3 regions of the Streptomyces sp. NBC_00989 genome follow, and region 2 is predicted to be linked to each of the others. Evidence: riboswitches for the same ligand, from Rfam matches in the RefSeq annotation. Region 2 holds a riboswitch; each other region holds the start of a gene.
The links. A riboswitch is a leader RNA that binds a small molecule or an ion and turns the genes downstream of it on or off. The one in region 2 is predicted to bind S-adenosylmethionine.

Region 1 (6,191 bases), 4.8 Mb from region 2:
CAGGATCGCCGTGCCCAACTCCTCGGTGAGGCCCTGGAGATGGTCGAGGATGACGCGCTGCACGGTGACGTCGAGCGCGCTGGTCGGCTCGTCGGCGATGATCAGCTTCGGGTTCGCGGCGATGGCGATGGCGATCAGTGCGCGTTGCCGCATGCCGCCGGAGAGTTCGTGCGGGTACTGCCGGGCCCGGGTGGCCGCGTCGGGCAGGCCCGCGCGGTCCAGGATGTCGATCGCCTCCGACGGAGCGGAACGGCGGGTCGCCAGACCGTGGATGCGCAGGACCTCGGCGACCTGCTCGCCGATGCGCTTGACCGGGTTCAGCGACACCGAGGGGTCCTGCGGGATCAGGCCGATCTGTGCGCCGCGTACGGTGCGCAGCTCCGCCTCCGACAGTGCGGTGAGATCGTGCCGGCCGAAGCGGATCGTGCCGCTGTCGATCCTGGCGTTCGGTGCCAGGAGCCGGGTGACCGCGTGCGCGGTGGTGCTCTTGCCGGAGCCCGACTCGCCCACCACCGCGGTCACTTCACCCGGCCGCACGTCGAGGTCGACGTCCCGCACCGCCCGCACGGTGGTGCCGCGGGTGCGGTACGACACCGACAGGCCGCGTATCTCCAGGGCGCCCTGCCCGTTCGGTTCGGTGCTCGTTGTTGTCGTCAAGTTCCCACCCGTTCCGGGGTCGTTCGTCACACGCTCGGTCATCGCTGCCGCGACCATTCGCCGTCCAGCGCGCGTGCGATGCGGTTGGTGGCCAGCACGGTCGCGGCGATCGCCAGTCCGGGCAGCGCGGTCAACCACCAGGCGTTGGCGAGGTAGTTGCGGCCGTCGGAGATCAACGTGCCCCACTCCGGTGCCGGCGGCGGAGCGCCGTAGCCGAGGAAGCTCAGGGCCGACACCGCGAGGATCGAGGAGCCGAAGTCGAGGGTGGCCAGGACGATCACCGGGCCCGCCGCGTTGGGCAGCACATGGCGGCCCAGGACCGAGTACCAGCGGGATCCGCACGAGCGCGATGCCTCGACGAAGACCGCCTGCCGCACCCGCAGCACCTCCGACCGCGTCACCCGCGCGAAGCTCGCGACGCTGGCGATCCCGACCGCGACCGCCACCTTCACCGTGCCGTAGCCCAGCGCGGTGACCAGCGCGAGGGACAGGAACAGCGCCGGGATGGACAGCAGTACGTCGACGAAGCGCATCAGCACGTCGTCGACCCAGCGTCCGACGAACCCGGCGACCAGACCGATCAGACTGCCCACCACGAAGGCGACCGCGACCGCGATCAGCGTTGCCTTCAGGGAGAGTTGGGCGCCGTGTACGACCCGGGAGAACACATCGCGTCCCAGTTCGTCGGTGCCGAACCAGTGCGCGCCGCTGGGGCCGCGGAAATTCTCCGACGGCACCCCCTGCAGCGGGTCCTTCGAGGTGAACAGGTCCGGCCAGAAGGAGGCCAGCACCACCAGGACGACGATCAGGACCGACAGCAGCAGGCCGGGGCGGCGCACCAGGAACCCTCGGACGCGCCGCAGGCCGACACGGCTCCCCGGTTCGGGGCCGTCGCCCGGTCCGGGGTCGCCTGCCGGTTCGACCGGCCGGGCCGGGAGGTCCGGCGCGGCGCCGGTGGCGTCGTCGATCAGTTCCTGGCTCATGCGAATCCCGCCTTCCGGCCCGAGGCCACCACGATCCGCGGGTCCAGCAGCGGATACACGAGGTCGACGACCAGGTTCGTCACCACGAAGATCAGCGCCCCGAACACCACCACCCCCTGGACCAGCGGGATGTCCTGGGCCGTGACCGCGGCGGCCGTCACCCGGCCGAGGCCGTCACGGGAGAACACCGTCTCGACGACCACCGAACCGGCGATCAACTGCCCGACCAGCAGTCCTACGACCGTCAGCGCCGGCAGCGACGCGTTGCGCAGGGCGTGCCGCAGATGGACCCGCCAGCGGCCGGCGCCCTTGGCGCGGGCGGTCTCCACATAGGCCTGGTCCAGTGCCGTGAGGAGACTCTTGGCCAGTACTTGGGCGACCTGCGCGCCGGTCGGGATCGCCAGGGTCACGGCCGGCAGGACCAGCCCCCGCAGCCCGTCGTTGCCGAAGGCGGGGAACCAGTGCAAGCGGAAGGAGAAGGACTCCACGAGCAGCAGACCGGTCCAGAACGTCGGGACGGACACCCCCAACGGCGGCAACGACAGCAGCAGTTGGCGCAGCCAGCGCTGCGAGGTGTACGTCGCCAGCACGGCCAGACCGCCGCCCAGGATCACCGCGAGCAGCAGCGCGGCTCCGGTCAGCTGAAGTGTCTGGGGCAGCGCGTCGGCCAGCGTCGAGGTGACGGGCCGGCCGGTGGAGACCGCGTCGCCGAAGTCCCCGCGCACCGCCTTGCCGAGGTAGTCGGCGTACTGCACCAGGATCGGCTTGTCGAAGCCGTACTCGTGCCGCAACGCCGCGAGTTGGGCCGGATCGACCTGCCCGGAGTCCATTCCGGCGCCGGCCATCGCCGTGACCGGATCGCCGGGCAGGAAGTCGAGGACCAGGAAGGACACCGTGTAGGCGGCCCACAGCACCCCGACGGCCTGGGCGAGCCGTTTGACCGCGTAGCGGCGCACGGGTCAGCCGATCCAGGTGTCGTGGAGCTGGATCCGGCTGGAGGCGTCGAAGTTCAGGCCGTGCACCTTCGTCGCCACGCCGATCTGGGTCTGGAGCTCCACCACCGGTGCGTAGTAGGCGTTCCGCACGATCAACTGCTGGGCCTGCCCGACCAGTTGAGCGCGCTTCGTGGGGTCCGTGGTCGCGGCCTGCTGGGTCAGCGGGGTGTCCAGCGGGCCCACCGGGACGCGGTAGAAGTTGGCCAGCTTGGTCGAGAAGGAGCTGCGCAGGATGTCCGGGTCGGCCCGGGTCACGTTCCCCCACGCCGCGTCGTAGTCACCCGACTGAAGCGTCGGGGCGAGCTGGGTGACCTGGAGCTGCTTGAGCGTCAGGCCGACACCGACAGCCTTGAGTTGCTGCTGGATCAACTCCAACGCGGGCTGGTTGGTGGCCGAGTTGGGAATCCAGTTCACCGTCAGGCTCAGCTTCCTGCCGTCCTTCGTACGGATGCCGTCGCTACCGGTCTTCCAACCGGCCGCGTCCAGCAGGGACTTCGCCTTGGCCGCGTCGGTCGTCAGGTCCGAGGAGAGGTCCGCGTAGTCGGGTGTGGTGTGCGCCAGGACGCTGGTCGCGGGCTGGGTCCCGGTCGGGAACACGGTGTCGGCGATCTGCTTGCGGTCGATGGCGAACCCGATGGCCTGGCGTACCCGGGCGTCCTTCAGAACCAGCCGTGAGTTGTTGAAGGCCAGGCCGAACACCACGCCGGGGTTGGCCCGTCGCTGGAGGGTGACCTGGCCGCCCTTCAGCGCCGCTTCGTTGGCCCTGCCGACGCTGCTGATCGCGTCCACCTGCCCCGACTGGAGGCTGCCGGCCCGTACCCCCGCCTCGGGCACGACCTTGAAGACCACCTTGTCCAGGTAGGCCTCGCCGCTCTTGTGCCACAGCGAGGAACCCCAGGCGTACCCGGTGCGTTTCGCCAGCGTGATCGACTGGTTCTGCACGTACTGCTTGAGCACGAAGGGCCCGGAGCCGACCACTCCCTGGCTGCACTTCTGCTGCGGGGACCTCTTCACGCTCGCCGAGGACTCGATGCCCAGCGAGTGCGTCGAAGTCGCTTGCAGGAACTGGGCGTTGGGCTGCTGGAAGGTCACCTTGACGGTGAGCGGGCCGACCACGGTGGTGCTCTTGACGCCGCTCAGATAACCCTCGGCGAGGGTCCCCAGCGCGCCGAGCTTCGGCACCGCGTCGAAGTTGTCCTTGACCACCTGAGCGGTCAGCTCGGACCCGTCGCTGAAGGTCACACCCGACCTGAGGTGGAAGGTGAACGTGGTCGCGTCGGAGCTGATGTCCCAGCTCTTCGCCAGCCAGGGCACGATCTTGCCGGTCCCGGGGTCCTGGTCGGTGAGGGAGTCCACGACCTGACGTACCGAGTAGATGGTGTCGTTGCTGGCCACCTGCTGCGGATCCACGCAGCCGGCGTCGGAACCCACCGCGAAGGTCAGGGTGCCACCGGACTTCGCCGGGCCACTGCCGCTGCCCGAGCCGCCGCTGCTGCCGGACCCGCAGGCGGTGAGCAGGACGCTGGTGGTCAGGAGGGCGGCAAGCGCCGCCCATCGGGTGGGGCGGATGTCCGGATGTGCTCTCACGAAGGGTGCTCCTACTCGTGTCACTACGCATGGGGGTGCCCCGCGGATCACGGCTGCGCGCGCGGGCGCGCCGCTCCGGTCGGCGCAACGCCGAGGACGGGCAGTGCAGTTCGGGGGTCGGGCGGGAGGGGACGCGGCGGTTGCGGACCATGTCCGCGAACACGGACAGGACCGCGAGAGGCTGCGGGAGAACGCCTACAGGCCGCGACAGACGTCAGACGGACGTGGTCAAGGCGGTCAGGCGCGACACAGACAGCTGGTGAAGCGCTGCAGGTCGATGTGGCGGCGGCGCGAGAACCGGGAGAACACGGTCGCGGCCGTCAGGGAGGCGGGGGAGACACTCGGGTCACTGCTGTGTCGCACGACCGTCCTCCACATCTCCGACCCCGGCCACAGGGCCTCGCGCTTGCAGAGATCCTCGGTGATCCTGCCGGGCTTTCACCTGGAGCACCCCACCGCGTCGGAGGGTTGCCGGTCAGCAAGCCAGGGCTTGACGCTGACACTCGATGCCGATCGTGATCGTACGGAGCGACATCGTCGTACGTCAATGGCAGGTGCGGGCGGGCGAGCGGCAGCGACCGGACCGTCGCTCCGGCTTGCCCTTGACGTACGCGTCAACTTTTAACGTCGGGGGCGCCGCACGAGGTGTGCGGCGCCAACAACCCGTCAGGAGCCCGTAGATGTCTCGGTCGAACCTCCCCGCCACACATCGCGAGGTCCGTCTCGCCGCCCGTCCCGAACGCGCCCTCGACCCGGACCACTTCGCCGTGGTGGAGGTTCCCGTTCCGCGACCGGGACCCGGACAGGCGCTGGTACGCAACCGCCTGATGAGCGTCGCCGCCTCACTGCGCACCCTGATGAGGGGCGACGCGGGGATGCCGATGCCGTCGTTCGAGGTCGGCCGGCCGTTGTCGGCTCCGGCCGTCGGCGAGGTGGTGACGGCTCCCGAGGGCGGGACGCTGCGCCCCGGTGACCTGGTGTCGCACTGGGCGGGGTTCCGCGAGTACGCCGTGGTGGAGGCCGACGCGGTGCAGCCCGTCGACCTCACGGTCCTGCCGGACCCGGTGGCGTACCTCTCGCAGGGTCCGTCGGCCTGGATCGGCGTCGTCCGGGGAGCCGAAGTACGCGACGGAGACACGGTGTTCGTCTCCGGCGCGGCGGGCGGACTCGGCACCCTGGCCGGACAGTTCGCCCGCCTGCGCGGGGCTGGCCGGGTCATCGGCAGCACCAGCTCACAGCGCAAGGCCGACTACCTGGTCGAGACGCTGGGGTACGACGCGGTCGTGCTGCGTGGCGCCGGACCGATCGAGGACCAGTTGCGCAAAGCGGCCCCCGAGGGCATCGACGCGGTCGTGGACACCGTCGGCGGGGAGCAGCTGCGAGCCGCGCTGGCGCTGGCCCGTCCCGGTGCCCGGGTGGGACTGATCGGAGCGCTCTCCGCACAGGTGTCGGGCGAGGACACGGCGCCCGTCGAGATCGACACCTACTCGCTCATCGTGCGGGGCATCGAGGTCCGCGGCGTCAGCGGCGCGCGCCACCGGGACGCGCTGGCGGAATACCCGGAGACGTTCGGCCGTTGGCTGCGCGAGGGCTCGGTCACCGTCCCGCACACCCGCCTGTCCGGAATCGACCAGGCACCCCGCGCCCTCATGGAACTGCTCGAAGGACACCACATCGGCACGGTGGTCGTGGAGTTGTAGTCGCCGGCCACCCGACTTCCGGAGGACGGAATGCGCATCGGCGACGCGGCGGCAGCCGTGGGTGTCACCACCCGCACCCTGCGCTACTACGAGCAGCGCGGCCTGGTCACGGCACGGCGTACGGCGTCGGGACAGCGGGAGTACAGCGAGGAGGACGTACGCCGACTCCACGCCGTCCGCGGGCTGTTGGACTCCGGCCTCACCATCGGCGATGTGCGTCGCCTCATCGACATCATCGACGCGCTGCCCGCCAGCCCGACCGTGCCGCA
Region 2 (6,191 bases):
GCGGTCAGCGCCGACATCAAGAAGCGGATAGGTCAGGCGGTGGCCGCGAACGGGAGCCCGGGGGCGGTGCTGGGGCAGTTGCAGGCGTCGGCGTCGTTGGCGGAGAGCGGAAAGTAGCGGCCGGGGCCGTTGTCGGTGGCGGGGGTTACCGTGCAGGGCATGGACAAGGACCGGCCCTCGCGGCTTCCCTCGCTGGACCGGAGGGAACAGGACATCCTCGCGCTGGAGCGCCGCGGCTTCCCGGGCCCCGGCGTGAAGGAACGCGCGATACGCGAGGAACTGGGCCTGGCCCCGGTGCGCTACTACCAGCTGCTCAACGCCCTGCTGGACGACGAGCGGGCCCTGGCCCACGACCCGGTGACGGTGAACAGGCTGCGACGGGTGCGGGAGACACGCCGGTCGGAAAGGTGAGGGTCCCGGCCGCGCGGCGCTGAGCGAGGGGTGGGACCGGCGCCGCCCGGATAGGGTCGTTGACATGGGCAGCCCTCAGGACTCCACCGATCCCGTGCACACACTGCCGACCCCCGTCACCCGCGCCGGTCGCGAGGCTCTGGAGGCGATCCTCGCCAAACCGGCCTCCGCGGTGATCGGGCTCGACTTCGACGGCACACTCGCCCCGATCGTGCCGGACCCCGAGCAGGCGCGGGCCCACCCGGGCGCGGTACCGGCGCTGGCCGCGCTCGCCCCGAAGGTGGCGTCCGTGGCCGTGATCACCGGCCGCCCGGCGGGCGTCGCGGTCCGCAACGGCGGCTTCGCGGGCGTACCGGGCCTGGAACACCTGGTCGTGCTGGGCCACTACGGCACGGAACGCTGGGACGCGGTGAGCAGCACGGTCAGCGCCCCCGCCCCGCACCCCGGCGTCGCGGCGGTCCGCGCCGAACTCCCGGGCTTCCTGGACGGCATCGGCGCCTGGCAGGGCACGTGGATCGAGGAGAAGGGCCGCGCCCTCGCGGTCCACACCCGCCGGGCGACCGACCCCCAGGCCGCCTTCGAAGCCCTCCGCGCCCCCCTCACCGACCTCGCCACCCGCCACGGCCTGATCGTCGAACCCGGCCGCATGGTCCTGGAGTTGCGCCCGCCGGGCATGGACAAGGGCGTGGCCCTCCTCGACTACCTCCGCGAAACCGCCGCCGAGTCCGTCCTCTACGCCGGCGACGACCTGGGCGACCTCCCCGCTTTCGCCGCCGTCGAAAAACTCCGCTCGGACGGCGTCCCGGGGTTGCTGGTGTGCAGCGGCAGCAACGAGGTAGCCGAACTACGGGAGCGGGCCGACCTGGTGGTGGACGGCCCGGCAGGGGTCGTGGACCTGCTGTCGGCGCTCGCGGCTCAACTCGGCTGATGGGCAACGGGGTTGGCGGGCGCCGGACCGGGGTGTCGTAACTGCCCGGCCCGCCCCGGCCGCGGGCGCTGGAGCCGCCACGGCGATGCGGTCGGCGCTCGCCGCTCAACTGGGCTGAATGCCCAGCCGGGTTGGTGAGGTGGTCCGGAGTGTTAAGCCCGTAGTCCGCGCCCGTCGCTCAACTCACCTGATCCCGCAGCGCGTTCAGCTGTTCCAGGAACCACTGGGCCGGAGGCAGGGCCGTGGCCGCGGCGGTCAGCCTCTTCGTGCGCTCGGCCCGTTCCTCGGGCGGCATCGTCAGGGCCTCGTGGAGCGCGGCGGCCGTGCCGATCACGTCGTACGGGTTGACCGGGATCGCGTCCTCGCCCAACTCCTCGTAGGCGCCCGCCTCTCGGGAGAGGACCAGGACGCAGCCCTCGTCGGAGACGACCGGGACCTCCTTGGCGACGAGGTTCATGCCGTCGCGGATGGGGTTCACCAGGGCGACGTCGGCGAGGCGGTACGCGGCCAGGGAGCGGGCGAAGTCGTCCTTGACGTGGAGGACGACCGGGGTCCAACCGGGCGTGCCGTAGCGGGAGTTGATCTCGTCGGCGACCCGCTGCACCTCGGCCGTGTAGTCGCGGTAGACGGCGAGGTCCTGCCGGGAGGGGTAGGCGAACGCCACGTGGACGACCCGCTCCAGCAACTCCGGGTGGTCGTCGAGGAGTTGGCGGTACGCCAGGAGGCCGCGCACGATGTTCTTGGACAGTTCGGTGCGGTCGACGCGGACGATGGTCCTGCGGCCCGCGCCGATCTCCTCGCGCAGCGCGACGATGCGCTCCTCCACGTCCGGCTCGTGCGAGCGGGCGCGCAGGAAGTCGGCGTCGGCGCCCAGGCCGTGGACACCGATCCGCGTGTCACCCGGGCCGCCGGCGAACTCCGTACAACAGGCCGCGAACGCGTCCGCCCAGCGGTGGGTGAGGAAGCCGAGCCGGTCCGCGCCGAGCATGCCCGTCAGCAGTTGCTCACGGATGTCGTCCGGCAGCATCCGGAAGTAGTCCGCCGGTGCCCACGGCGTGTGCGAGAAGTGGCCGATACGGAGATCGGGGCGCAGCTCGCGCAGCATCCCCGGCACCAGGCACAGGTGGTAGTCCTGCACGATCGCGATCGCGCCCGCCGCCGCCTCCGCCGCCAGCGCTTCCGCGAACGCCCGGTTGTACGTCTCGTAGGACGCCCACTGGCGCCGGAACTCCGCGTCGAAGACCGGCTCCAGCGGGGTCTGGTACAGCATGTGGTGGACGAACCACAGCACGGAGTTGGCGATGCCGTTGTACGCGTCGGCGTGCACGTCGGCCGGGATGTCCAGCATCCGCACGCCGTCCTCGCCGACCCCGCGCCGTACGGCCTCGCGGTCGCCGTCGGACAGCGCCGAGCACACCCACAGCGCCCCCGCGTCCGGCCCGATCGCCGACAGCCCGGACACCAGCCCGCCGCCACCCCGCCTGGCGCGCAGCGAACCGTCGCCGCCCACCTCGTACGAGACGGGACCGCGATTGGACGCGACGAGCACCTGAGCAGCACCGCGAGGGGGCGTGGAAGCCGTAGAAGCCGTGGAAGCCATACGCCACAACCTAGCCCGGCCCGGAAACGCTCAAACGTGCGGACGGCCGCCGGCGGACCGTACGGGTCCGTATACGACCGTCCGCGACCGTCTGCGTGACTGACTACGACTGTCTAAGGCCGCACTACGACCGCGCCGGTCATGCCACCTTGCGGGACTGGTACTCGGTGATGTCCGCCATCGGCGGCCGTTCCTCCGTGTCCACGGAGTACGTGCGCGGCTCGAAGCCGTCCGGACCCCGTTCGAACTGGGTGAGCGACGGCCGGATCAGATGCCCTCGGGCCAGCCTCAGCTGTGCCGTGCGGTAGATCTGCGCGGCCATCCGGCCCAGCGCCTGCCCGTCCTGGTGCCGGTGCTTGCGCACGCCCACGTCCACCTGCGCGAGGGCGTCCAGGCCCACCAGGTGGAGCGCGTCGACGAGCATGCCGAGCTCGATGCCGTACCCGACGGGGAACGGCAGTTGTTCGAGCAGGGAACGGCGGGCCGCGTACTCGCCGCCCAACGGCTGGACGAATCCGGCCAGTTGAGGCCAGTGCATGTTCAGCAGCGGGCGGGCCATCATCTCGGTGACGCGGCCACCCTGGCCGGCCGCGCCGCCGAGCGGGCGGTCGTACATCGCCTTGACGAGGTCGACGCCGGGGTCGGTGAGCAGCGGGCCCACGATCCCGGTGACGAAGTCGGAGGAGAACTCCTTCAGGTCCGCGTCGATGAAGCAGACGATGTCGCCGCTGGTGACCAGCAGCGAGCGCCACAGCACCTCGCCCTTGCCGGGCACGGCGGGGATGCGGGGCAGGATGTCGTCACGGTGCACGACCCGGGCGCCCGCCGCGGCGGCCACCTCGGAGGTGCGGTCGGTGGACCCGGAGTCGACGACGACGATCTCGTCGACGAGCGGGACCTGCTGCATGAGGTCGTGGCGGATGATCGCGACGATGTCGCCGACCGTCGCTTCCTCGTTGAGCGCGGGGAGCACGACGGAGACCGACTGGCCCGTGCGGTGCTTCGCGGCCAGAATCTTGTGGAGCGGCCGGTCGGTCATGGACCAGGAGCGGGTGCTCAGCCAGTGCTCGACTTCCTTCAGCACGTTGCGCGGCTCCTCTGCGTTCTCTCGGCGATCAGTGATCACGGAGTGTGTGTGATCCATCTCGCGGTTCGGACGGCTCACTCAACTGTCCTGGCCTTCGGTTACAGTCTTGAACAACGCTGATGACCATCGCATGTCGGGGGTCGTCAACGCTCACGCAAGTGACACAACCGCATACACAACTGAACACCGCTCATCCAGAGGGGCAGAGGGATACGGCCCGATGAAGCCCCGGCAACCCTCCAGCCGGTCTTGGCACGCAGCTACACGCTGACGTGGTGAGGCTCCCGGCTCGGGAAGGTGCCAAATCCGTCTCACGGCGAGATGCGTCGTGAGGAAGATGAGGAGAAAGGGCCTCCCCTCCATGGCTGCGCAGACTGTCGCAAGCACCACGAACTCCGCGAACACGGACACGACCGCCGCGGACATCGCCAACTCCGTAGACCTCGGCCCCGCCACCGCGCTGTCCTGCCGCGAGTGCGGACACCGCGTCCCGCTCGGCCCGGTCTTCGCCTGCGAGGAGTGTTTCGGCCCGCTGGAGATCGCCTACGACTTCTCGGCCTACGACACCGAAGAGCTCCGCAAGCGCATCGAAGCGGGCCCGGCGAACATCTGGCGTTACGCGCCCCTGCTGCCCGTCCCCGCCGACGTGGCCGACAAGCCGAACATCAACCCCGGCTGGACCAAGCTCGTCCAGGCCGACAACCTCGCCCGCGAACTGGGCGTCGACGCGGGCAAGTTGTTCGTCAAGGACGACTCCGGCAACCCGACGCACTCCTTCAAGGACCGCGTCGTCGCCCAGGCCATCGAAGCGGCTCGCGCCTTCGACTTCACCACCCTCTCCTGCTCCTCCACCGGCAACCTCGCCGGCGCCGTCGGTGCCGCCGCAGCCCGGGCCGGCTTCCGCTCCTGCGTGTTCATCCCGCACGACCTGGAGCAGGGCAAGGTCGTGATGGCCGCGATCTACGGCGGCGAGCTCGTCGGCATCGAGGGCAACTACGACGACGTGAACCGTTTCTGCTCCGAGCTGATCGGTGACCCGGCGGGTGAGGGCTGGGGGTTCGTCAACGTCAACCTGCGCCCGTACTACGCCGAGGGCTCCAAGACCCTCGCGTACGAGATCTGCGAGCAGCTCGGCTGGCGGCTTCCGGACCAGCTGGTCGTGCCCATCGCCTCCGGGTCGCAGCTCACGAAGATCGACAAGGGCCTCCAGGAGCTGATCAAGCTCGGGCTCGTCGAGGACAAGCCGTACAAGATCTTCGGCGCGCAGGCGGAGGGGTGTTCGCCGGTCTCCGTCGCCTACAAGGCCGGTCACGACGTCGTACGGCCGCAGAAGCCGAACACGATCGCGAAGTCCCTCGCCATCGGGAACCCGGCGGACGGTCCCTACGTGCTGGACATCGCCCGGCGGACCGGTGGGGCTGTCGAGGACGTCAACGACGAGCAGGTCGTCGACGCGATCAAGTTGCTTGCCCGGACCGAGGGGATCTTCGCGGAGACCGCGGGTGGGGTGACCGTCGGTGTGGCGAAGAAGCTGATCGAGAACGGGCTGCTGGATCCGACGCTGACCACGGTGGTTCTCAACACCGGTGATGGTCTGAAGACGCTGGACGCGGTGGCCGGTACGGGGCTCACCGCGACGATCCGGCCGAACCTTGAGTCGTTCAGGGAAGCTGGACTCGCGTCCTGAGAGTCGTTCTTTGACTGCGGGCCGGTGGGGGCCGGCCGCGCCCACGCGGCGGTAGCCGCAGATTCAACACAGCCCCGCGCCCCTGAGGGCATCACCTGACCGGAGGTCTCATCGTGAGCGTTAGCGTCCGCATCCCTACCATTCTCCGCACCTACACCGGCGGGCAGGCCGAAGTCACCGCCGAGGGCACGACCCTCGCCGAGGTCATCAGCGACCTTGAGAAGAACCACACCGGGATCTCCGCCCGCGTGCTCGACGATCAGGGCAAGCTGCGGCGGTTCGTCAACGTGTACGTGAACGATGACGACGTGCGGTTCGAGCAGGGGCTGGAGACGGCCACTCCGGACGGGGCCGGCGTCTCGATCATTCCGGCCGTCGCCGGCGGCTGATAATTACCCTCGGTAACGCCGATTACCAAGAGTTCATCGAATTGCCCCCTCCGTGAGAGAAGCGGAGGGGGCAATTCTGTAGGGTTGAG
Region 3 (6,191 bases), 1.9 Mb from region 2:
ATGCGCGTGTTCTTCACGGGCGCGTTCCGCAAGCCGCGTGAGGTCAACTGGCTGTTCGGCTTCCTGCTGTTCGTCCTGGGCATGTTCACCGGCTTCACCGGTTACTCGCTCCCGGACGACCTGCTCTCCGGCACCGGTGTCCGCTTCATGGAGGGCGCGGTCCTGTCCGTGCCGATCGTCGGCACGTACCTGTCGTTCTTCCTCTTCGGCGGCGAGTTCCCGGGCGGCGACTTCGTCGCGCGGTTCTACTCGATCCACATCCTGCTGCTGCCGGGCATCATGCTCGGCCTGGTGGTCGGCCACCTGATCCTGGTCTTCTACCACAAGCACACGCAGTTCGCGGGCCCCGGAAAGACGAACAACAACGTCGTCGGCATGCCGCTGCTGCCGGTCTACATGGCCAAGGCCGGAGGCTTCTTCTTCCTGGTCTTCGGTGTCATCGCGGCCGTCGCGGCGATCGCCTCGATCAACCCGATCTGGGCCATGGGTCCGTACCGTCCGGACATGGTGTCCACGGGCGCCCAGCCCGACTGGTACATGGGCTTCTCCGAGGGCCTGATCCGCTTCATGCCGGGCTGGGAGATCAACTTCTGGGGCCACACGCTCGTCCTGGGCGTGTTCATCCCGCTGATCATCTTCCCGCTGGTGCTGGTCGCGATCGCGGTCTACCCGTTCATCGAGTCCTGGGTCACCGGCGACAAGCGCGAGCACCACATCCTGGACCGCCCGCGCAACGTCCCGACCCGTACGGCCTTCGGTGCCGCGTGGATCTCGTGGTACTTCGTCCTGCTCGTCGGTGGCGGCAACGACATCTGGGCCACGCACTTCCACCTGTCGATCAACTCGATCACCTGGGCGGTGCGCGTCGGCTTCTTCGTGGTGCCGGTGCTCGTCTTCATCGCCACCAAGCGGGTCTGCCTCGGCCTTCAGCGCCGCGACAAGGACAAGGTGCTGCACGGCCGTGAGTCGGGCATCATCAAGCGCCTGCCGCACGGTGAGTTCGTCGAGATCCACGAGCCGCTCAGCCAGGACGCGCTGCACACGCTCACCGCGCACGAGCAGTACGTGCCGGCCGCGATCGGCGCGACCGTCGACGAGAACGGTGTCGAGCGCAAGGTGAAGGGTTCCGAGAAGCTGCGCGCCAAGCTGAGCGAGGCGTACTACGGCGAGGAGTCCCAGATCCCCAAGCCCACCGTCGACGAGTACAAGGAGATCACGAGCGGCCACGGCCACCACTGATTGCTGAGGCGTCGCCACGCCACAGTCGAAGGGCCCCGTCCGAACACCGGACGGGGCCCTTCGCCGTGCCTCCGGCTGGATAGGGTGGGCATGTCTTTCGAACCATGTCTCTACGACACTCAGGAGCGGCCGTATGAGCGCTGTGACCCCCGCTGGAGGCGACACCGCGGCGGCCCGTTCCTGGCCCGACGTACTGAGCGCGCTGCTGGCCGGACAGGACCTGAGCACCGCCGACACGGCGTGGGCGATGGACCGGATCATGAGCGGCGAGGCGGCGGACGCCCAGATCGCGGGCTTCCTGGTGGCGCTGCGGGCCAAGGGCGAGACGGTCGAGGAGATCAACGGCCTCGTCGAGACGATGTACGCCCACGCGAAGCCGCTGCACATCCCGGGACCGGCCGTCGACATCGTCGGCACGGGTGGTGACCGGGCCAAGACGGTCAACATCTCGACGATGTCCGCCATCGTGATCGCCGGCGCCGGTGCGAAGGTCGTCAAGCACGGCAACCGCGCCTCGTCCTCGGCGAGCGGTTCCTCCGACGTGCTGGAGCGGCTCGGCATCAACCTGGAGCTGTCGCCCGAGCGGGTCGCGCAGGTGGTGGAGGAGGCCGGGATCACGTTCTGTTTCGCGGCCAAGTTCCACCCCACGATGCGGTTCGCGGGCGCGGTCCGACGGGACCTGGGCGTGCCGACCGCGTTCAACCTCCTCGGCCCGCTCACCAACCCGGCCAAGGTCACCTCCTCGGCGGTCGGCTGCTTCGACACCCGCATGGCCGGGCTCATCGCCGGTGTGCTGGCCGAACGCGGCTCCTCCGCGCTGGTGTTCCGCGGCGACGACGGTCTCGACGAGCTGACGACCACGGCCACCTCCCGGGTGTGGATCGTCCGCGAGGGCAAGGTCACCGAGGAGACCTTCGACCCGCGGGACGTCGGCCTCGAACTGGTCCCCGTGGAAGCCCTGCGCGGCGCCGACCCCGAGTACAACGCGGACGTCGCCCGCCGCCTCCTGGACGGCGAGACAGGCCCCGTACGGGACGCCGTACTCCTGAACTCGGCGGCGGCCCTGGTGGCGCTGGAGGCCGGGGACGGGCCGCTGGCGGACCGGATCCGGGCCGGGATGGCGAAGGCCGCGGAGTCGATCGACTCGGGGGCCGCCAAGAGCACCCTGGAACGCTGGGCTGCCGCCAGCAACGCATAGCGGGTGTCGGTCGTCGTCCCGCGATCCGGACACGGGTTGCGGGGCGACGATCACATCGCGTAAGTTTTCCGACCAGGTCATGAGTGACAGTCATGAGGCCCCGGCCGACTGTCCGGCAACCCTCCGTCCGTGGCGGGGTGCCCCGGGTGAAGACCAGGCCGTAGGCAGCGAGGTCTGCGGCAAGCGCGGGCCCCTCGAAAGACACCAGGGGTCCTGGTCATCGAGGGAGCTCTCTGTGAGCAAGCGAATGCGATAGGGCGCGAAGCCCCCACTCCGCACATCCCCCTTCACCTTTTCCTGCGCCGAAGCTCCGTCCGCTCGCGCAGTGAATTCGCCTGCCTTTTACGGGAGTTCGCCATGTCTGTCTCCACCGTTGCCGCCCCCCAGACCATTTGTGCCCCGCTGCCCGTTCTCGGCCGGGATGTCACCGTCCCGCTCGTCACGGGCGGCGAAGTCACCTACGCGGCGCTCGACTACGCGGCCAGCGCCCCCGCCCTCCAGCGCGTCTGGGACGACGTGGCGGCCTACGCCCCGTACTACGGCAGCGTCCACCGCGGCGCCGGTTACCTCTCGCAGCTCTCCACCGACCTGTTCGAGAACGCCCGCAGGACGGTCGAGGAGTTCCTGGACTGCCGCCCCGACGACCAGCTGATCTTCACCCGCTCCACCACGGACTCCCTGAACCTCCTCGCCGCCGCCCTCCCCGCCGACTGCCAGGTCTTCGTCTTCGAGACCGAGCACCACGCGTCCCTGCTCCCCTGGAAGGACGCCCGGGTCACCTACCTCAACGCCCCGCGCACCCCGGGCCAGGCGGTCGCGACCCTGGAGCAGGCCCTCGCCGCCCGCGACCCTCAGGGCCCGGCCCTCGTCTGCGTCACCGGCGCCTCGAACGTCACCGGCGAGCTGTGGCCCGTACGGGAGTTGGCGGCCGCGGCTCACGCCCACGGCGCGCGTATCGTCCTGGACGCCGCCCAACTCGCCCCGCACCACCCGGTGTCCGTCCAGGACCTCGACGTCGACTGGATCGCCTTCTCCGGCCACAAGCTCTACGCCCCCTTCGGCTCCGGCGTCCTGGCCGGACGCGCCGACTGGCTCCAGGCGGCCGACCCCTACCTCGCGGGCGGCGGCGCCAGCCGCAAGGTCAGCCGGCGCGAGGACGGGGGAGTGGACGTCGAGTGGCACGACAGCGCCGCCCGCCACGAGGCCGGCTCCCCGAACGTCATCGGCGCCTACTCCATCGCGTCGGCCTGCAAGGCGCTCACCGAGGCGGGCTTCGACACGCTGGTCGCCCGTGAGCGGCACCTGATCGAGAAGGTACGCGCGGGCCTGGCCGAGGTCCCGCAGGTCAAGGTGCTGTCGTTGTTCGGCGACGACGCCCCGAGGGTCGGCGTCATCTCCTTCGTGGTCGACGGCTGGAACAGCTCCCACTTCGCCGCCGCGCTCTCCGCCGAGTACGGCATCGGCGTCCGCGACGGCCTCTTCTGTGCCCACCCCTTGCTCCGCACCCTCCTGGGCACGGACCCCCAGACCCAGGGCGAATGCGGTGCGCCGGAGGCCGCGCCGGGCGAGAAGTCCCTGAACGCGATCAGGGTGAGCTTCGGGGCGGGGACGCCGGACGAGCACGTCGAGCGCTTCGTAGGCGCAGTCCGCGAACTGGTGACCAAGGGCGCCAAGTGGACTTACCGCACGGAGAACGGCCGCTGCGTCCCGGCGGTTTGATGGACCGGTTGATGTAAACGGGGTGCGCTGCGACGCGCCTCAAGGGCAACCCCCTAGGGGCGCGGGGAACTGCGCGACCAGCCACAACGGACCGGCAGTCGCAAACGCTCCGCGCCCCCCACCCCACTAGGCGCCCAGCCTCAAGAGTCCAGCCCGATGGCGAACGCAGCCTCAAGGTCATGCTGCGAGTAGGTCCGGAAGGCGACGTGCGTATCCGTCCCCTCAACCCCGGGGATCTTGCTGATCCGCCCAGGGATCACCTCGGCCAGATCCTCGTGCTGCCGCACCCGCACCATCGCGATCAAGTCATACGTACCGGTGACGGAGAAGACCTCGCTCACAGATTCGAGCGCGGCGATCGACTCGGCGATCTCGGGAATCCGGTCCACGCTGGTCTTGATGAGGACGATCGCGGTGATCACGGCTGGTTCTCTCCCTCGGGGACCGTTACTGGGGCGGGCCCAACTCTAGTCGCCCGCCCGTCTCCCACCACCGCCCTTCCAAGGCCGCCCTTCGGGCCCTTCTTTTTCCTGAATCTCACCCACGCGTAACCGAAGCCCAGCGTGAAGCCCACGAGGTGGGCGAGGTACGCGACGCCCGGCCCCTGCTCGGCCTGGCCCGCCGCCAGCCACTGGAGGGCCGCCCAGAACGGCAGGACGACCCACGCGGGGAAGCGCAGCGGCAGGAAGAAGAGGAAGGGGAGGAGGCTCGTCACGCGGGCCCGGGGGAACAAGTACAGGAACGCCCCGAGGACCGCCGAGATCGCCCCGGACGCGCCGACCAGCGACTGCTCGGAGCCGGCGTTGGCCACCGCGTAGCCCAGCAGCGCCAGGTAGCCGCAGACCAGGTAGAACAGGGTGAACTCGACTCGGCCAAGACGCTCCTCGGTCATCGCTCCGAAGACGTAGAGGAAGAGCATGTTGCCGAGGAGATGGATCCAGCTGCCGTGGATGAAGAGGGCCGTGACCGGGGTCAGGGCCTCGCGGGCGGGGCTGCCGAACAGGTCGGCCGGGACCACGCCCCAGCGGCGGAAGTACGCCCGCTGCGCGGCGAGCAGCGCGTCCCCGGTGCCGTAGGACGGGACGAAACCCGAGGCCGGGCCGAGGACGAAGATCAAGCAGCACAGGCCGATGAGGGAGTACGTCATGGGCGCCGAGGTGCCGCGGAACGTCCTGACGAGGGCCGGGCCCCAGTTGCTGATCATGGACACAGAGCATGACGTAACGGGACGCAACGGGACAGGGTGAATCGCCGCTGTGGACGGCCGAGCGGCGAGTACCCGCCAGGCCGTAGGGTTACGAGCCACACTCGCCGGGGAAACCGGCGATCACGGAAACTGGAACGAGAAGGAAGCGGACAGCCACGATGACGGTTCCCCTGCCGACTGCCTCCACGCGGTGGCGCTGCACCCTCTGCGGCAACCTCACGCGCTTCGACGTGACGCGCTCGTCGAAGGTCGTGGAGTACCTCCACCTGGACCTGGCCGGTGAGCCGAAGGTGGAGGAGCGCGAGGTGGTCAGTGAGACCATCGAGTCGGTGCGCTGCCGCTGGTGCAACGCCGTGGATCAGGTGGAACTCGTGGACAGGCCGGGCGCCGGCTCCTGAGAGGGAGTGGCCCCGCACAGACATTGGGGTGTGAGGGATGGTGGAGAACTCAGGCGGGGGGCCGGGCGACGGCGCCGCCGAGGTGCTCGACCGCCCGCTGCCCGACGGCGTGCGCAGAAGAGTCGTGCAGATCGTGTCGGACGGGTTCGGCGGCCTCACCGTCGCCGAACTGCCCGCGCAGCTACGACAGTACGCCCGCTTCGCCCCCAACCGGCGCGCCAAGTTCGCCGGCAACGCGATGGCCGCCGCGCTGGAGACCGATCCGCTGTTCCGGCAGCGCATCGGGGAGAAGCTGAGAGAGGCCCAGTCGGAACTCGCCGGCGCTCTCGACTCCGGCTCGCCGCCCCCGGCCGCGGATCCGCTCGACGTGGCGGCCGCGGCCTATGTTCTGCGCCCCACCGGCTGGGTGAAGCTCGTGACCGCCGCCGGC

Region 1: it holds a riboswitch for S-adenosylmethionine, as region 2 does, so the genes downstream of both, OG714_RS50195 (putative leader peptide) here and thrC (threonine synthase) in region 2, are expected to answer to the same signal.
Region 3: it holds a riboswitch for S-adenosylmethionine, as region 2 does, so the genes downstream of both, OG714_RS36935 (aminotransferase class V-fold PLP-dependent enzyme) here and thrC (threonine synthase) in region 2, are expected to answer to the same signal.

What each region holds. Positions count from the first base shown of each region.
Region 1 covers NZ_CP108728.1:11,119,909-11,126,099, forward strand. The annotation lists gene OG714_RS50175 (dipeptide ABC transporter ATP-binding protein) at 1-714, opposite strand, end outside; gene OG714_RS50180 (ABC transporter permease) at 696-1,640, opposite strand; gene OG714_RS50185 (ABC transporter permease) at 1,637-2,596, opposite strand; gene OG714_RS50190 (ABC transporter substrate-binding protein) at 2,600-4,222, opposite strand; gene OG714_RS50195 (putative leader peptide) at 4,460-4,585, opposite strand; SAM riboswitch class IV at 4,620-4,733, opposite strand; gene OG714_RS50200 (MDR family NADP-dependent oxidoreductase) at 4,903-5,922, shown strand; gene OG714_RS50205 (MerR family transcriptional regulator) at 5,953-6,191, shown strand, end outside.
Region 2 covers NZ_CP108728.1:6,365,920-6,372,110, forward strand. The annotation lists gene OG714_RS28280 (extracellular solute-binding protein) at 1-117, shown strand, start outside; gene OG714_RS28285 (DUF3263 domain-containing protein) at 160-411, shown strand; gene otsB (trehalose-phosphatase) at 476-1,339, shown strand; gene OG714_RS28295 (trehalose-6-phosphate synthase) at 1,518-2,939, opposite strand; gene OG714_RS28300 (glucosyl-3-phosphoglycerate synthase) at 3,079-4,023, opposite strand; SAM riboswitch class I at 4,214-4,370, shown strand; gene thrC (threonine synthase) at 4,388-5,713, shown strand; gene OG714_RS28310 (MoaD/ThiS family protein) at 5,827-6,102, shown strand.
Region 3 covers NZ_CP108728.1:8,257,848-8,264,038, forward strand. The annotation lists gene OG714_RS36925 (cytochrome bc complex cytochrome b subunit) at 1-1,239, shown strand, start outside; gene trpD (anthranilate phosphoribosyltransferase) at 1,373-2,437, shown strand; SAM riboswitch class IV at 2,513-2,629, shown strand; gene OG714_RS36935 (aminotransferase class V-fold PLP-dependent enzyme) at 2,795-4,156, shown strand; gene OG714_RS36940 (Lrp/AsnC family transcriptional regulator) at 4,297-4,578, opposite strand; gene OG714_RS36945 (rhomboid family intramembrane serine protease) at 4,575-5,360, opposite strand; gene OG714_RS36950 (hypothetical protein) at 5,522-5,761, shown strand; gene OG714_RS36955 (NYN domain-containing protein) at 5,799-6,191, shown strand, end outside.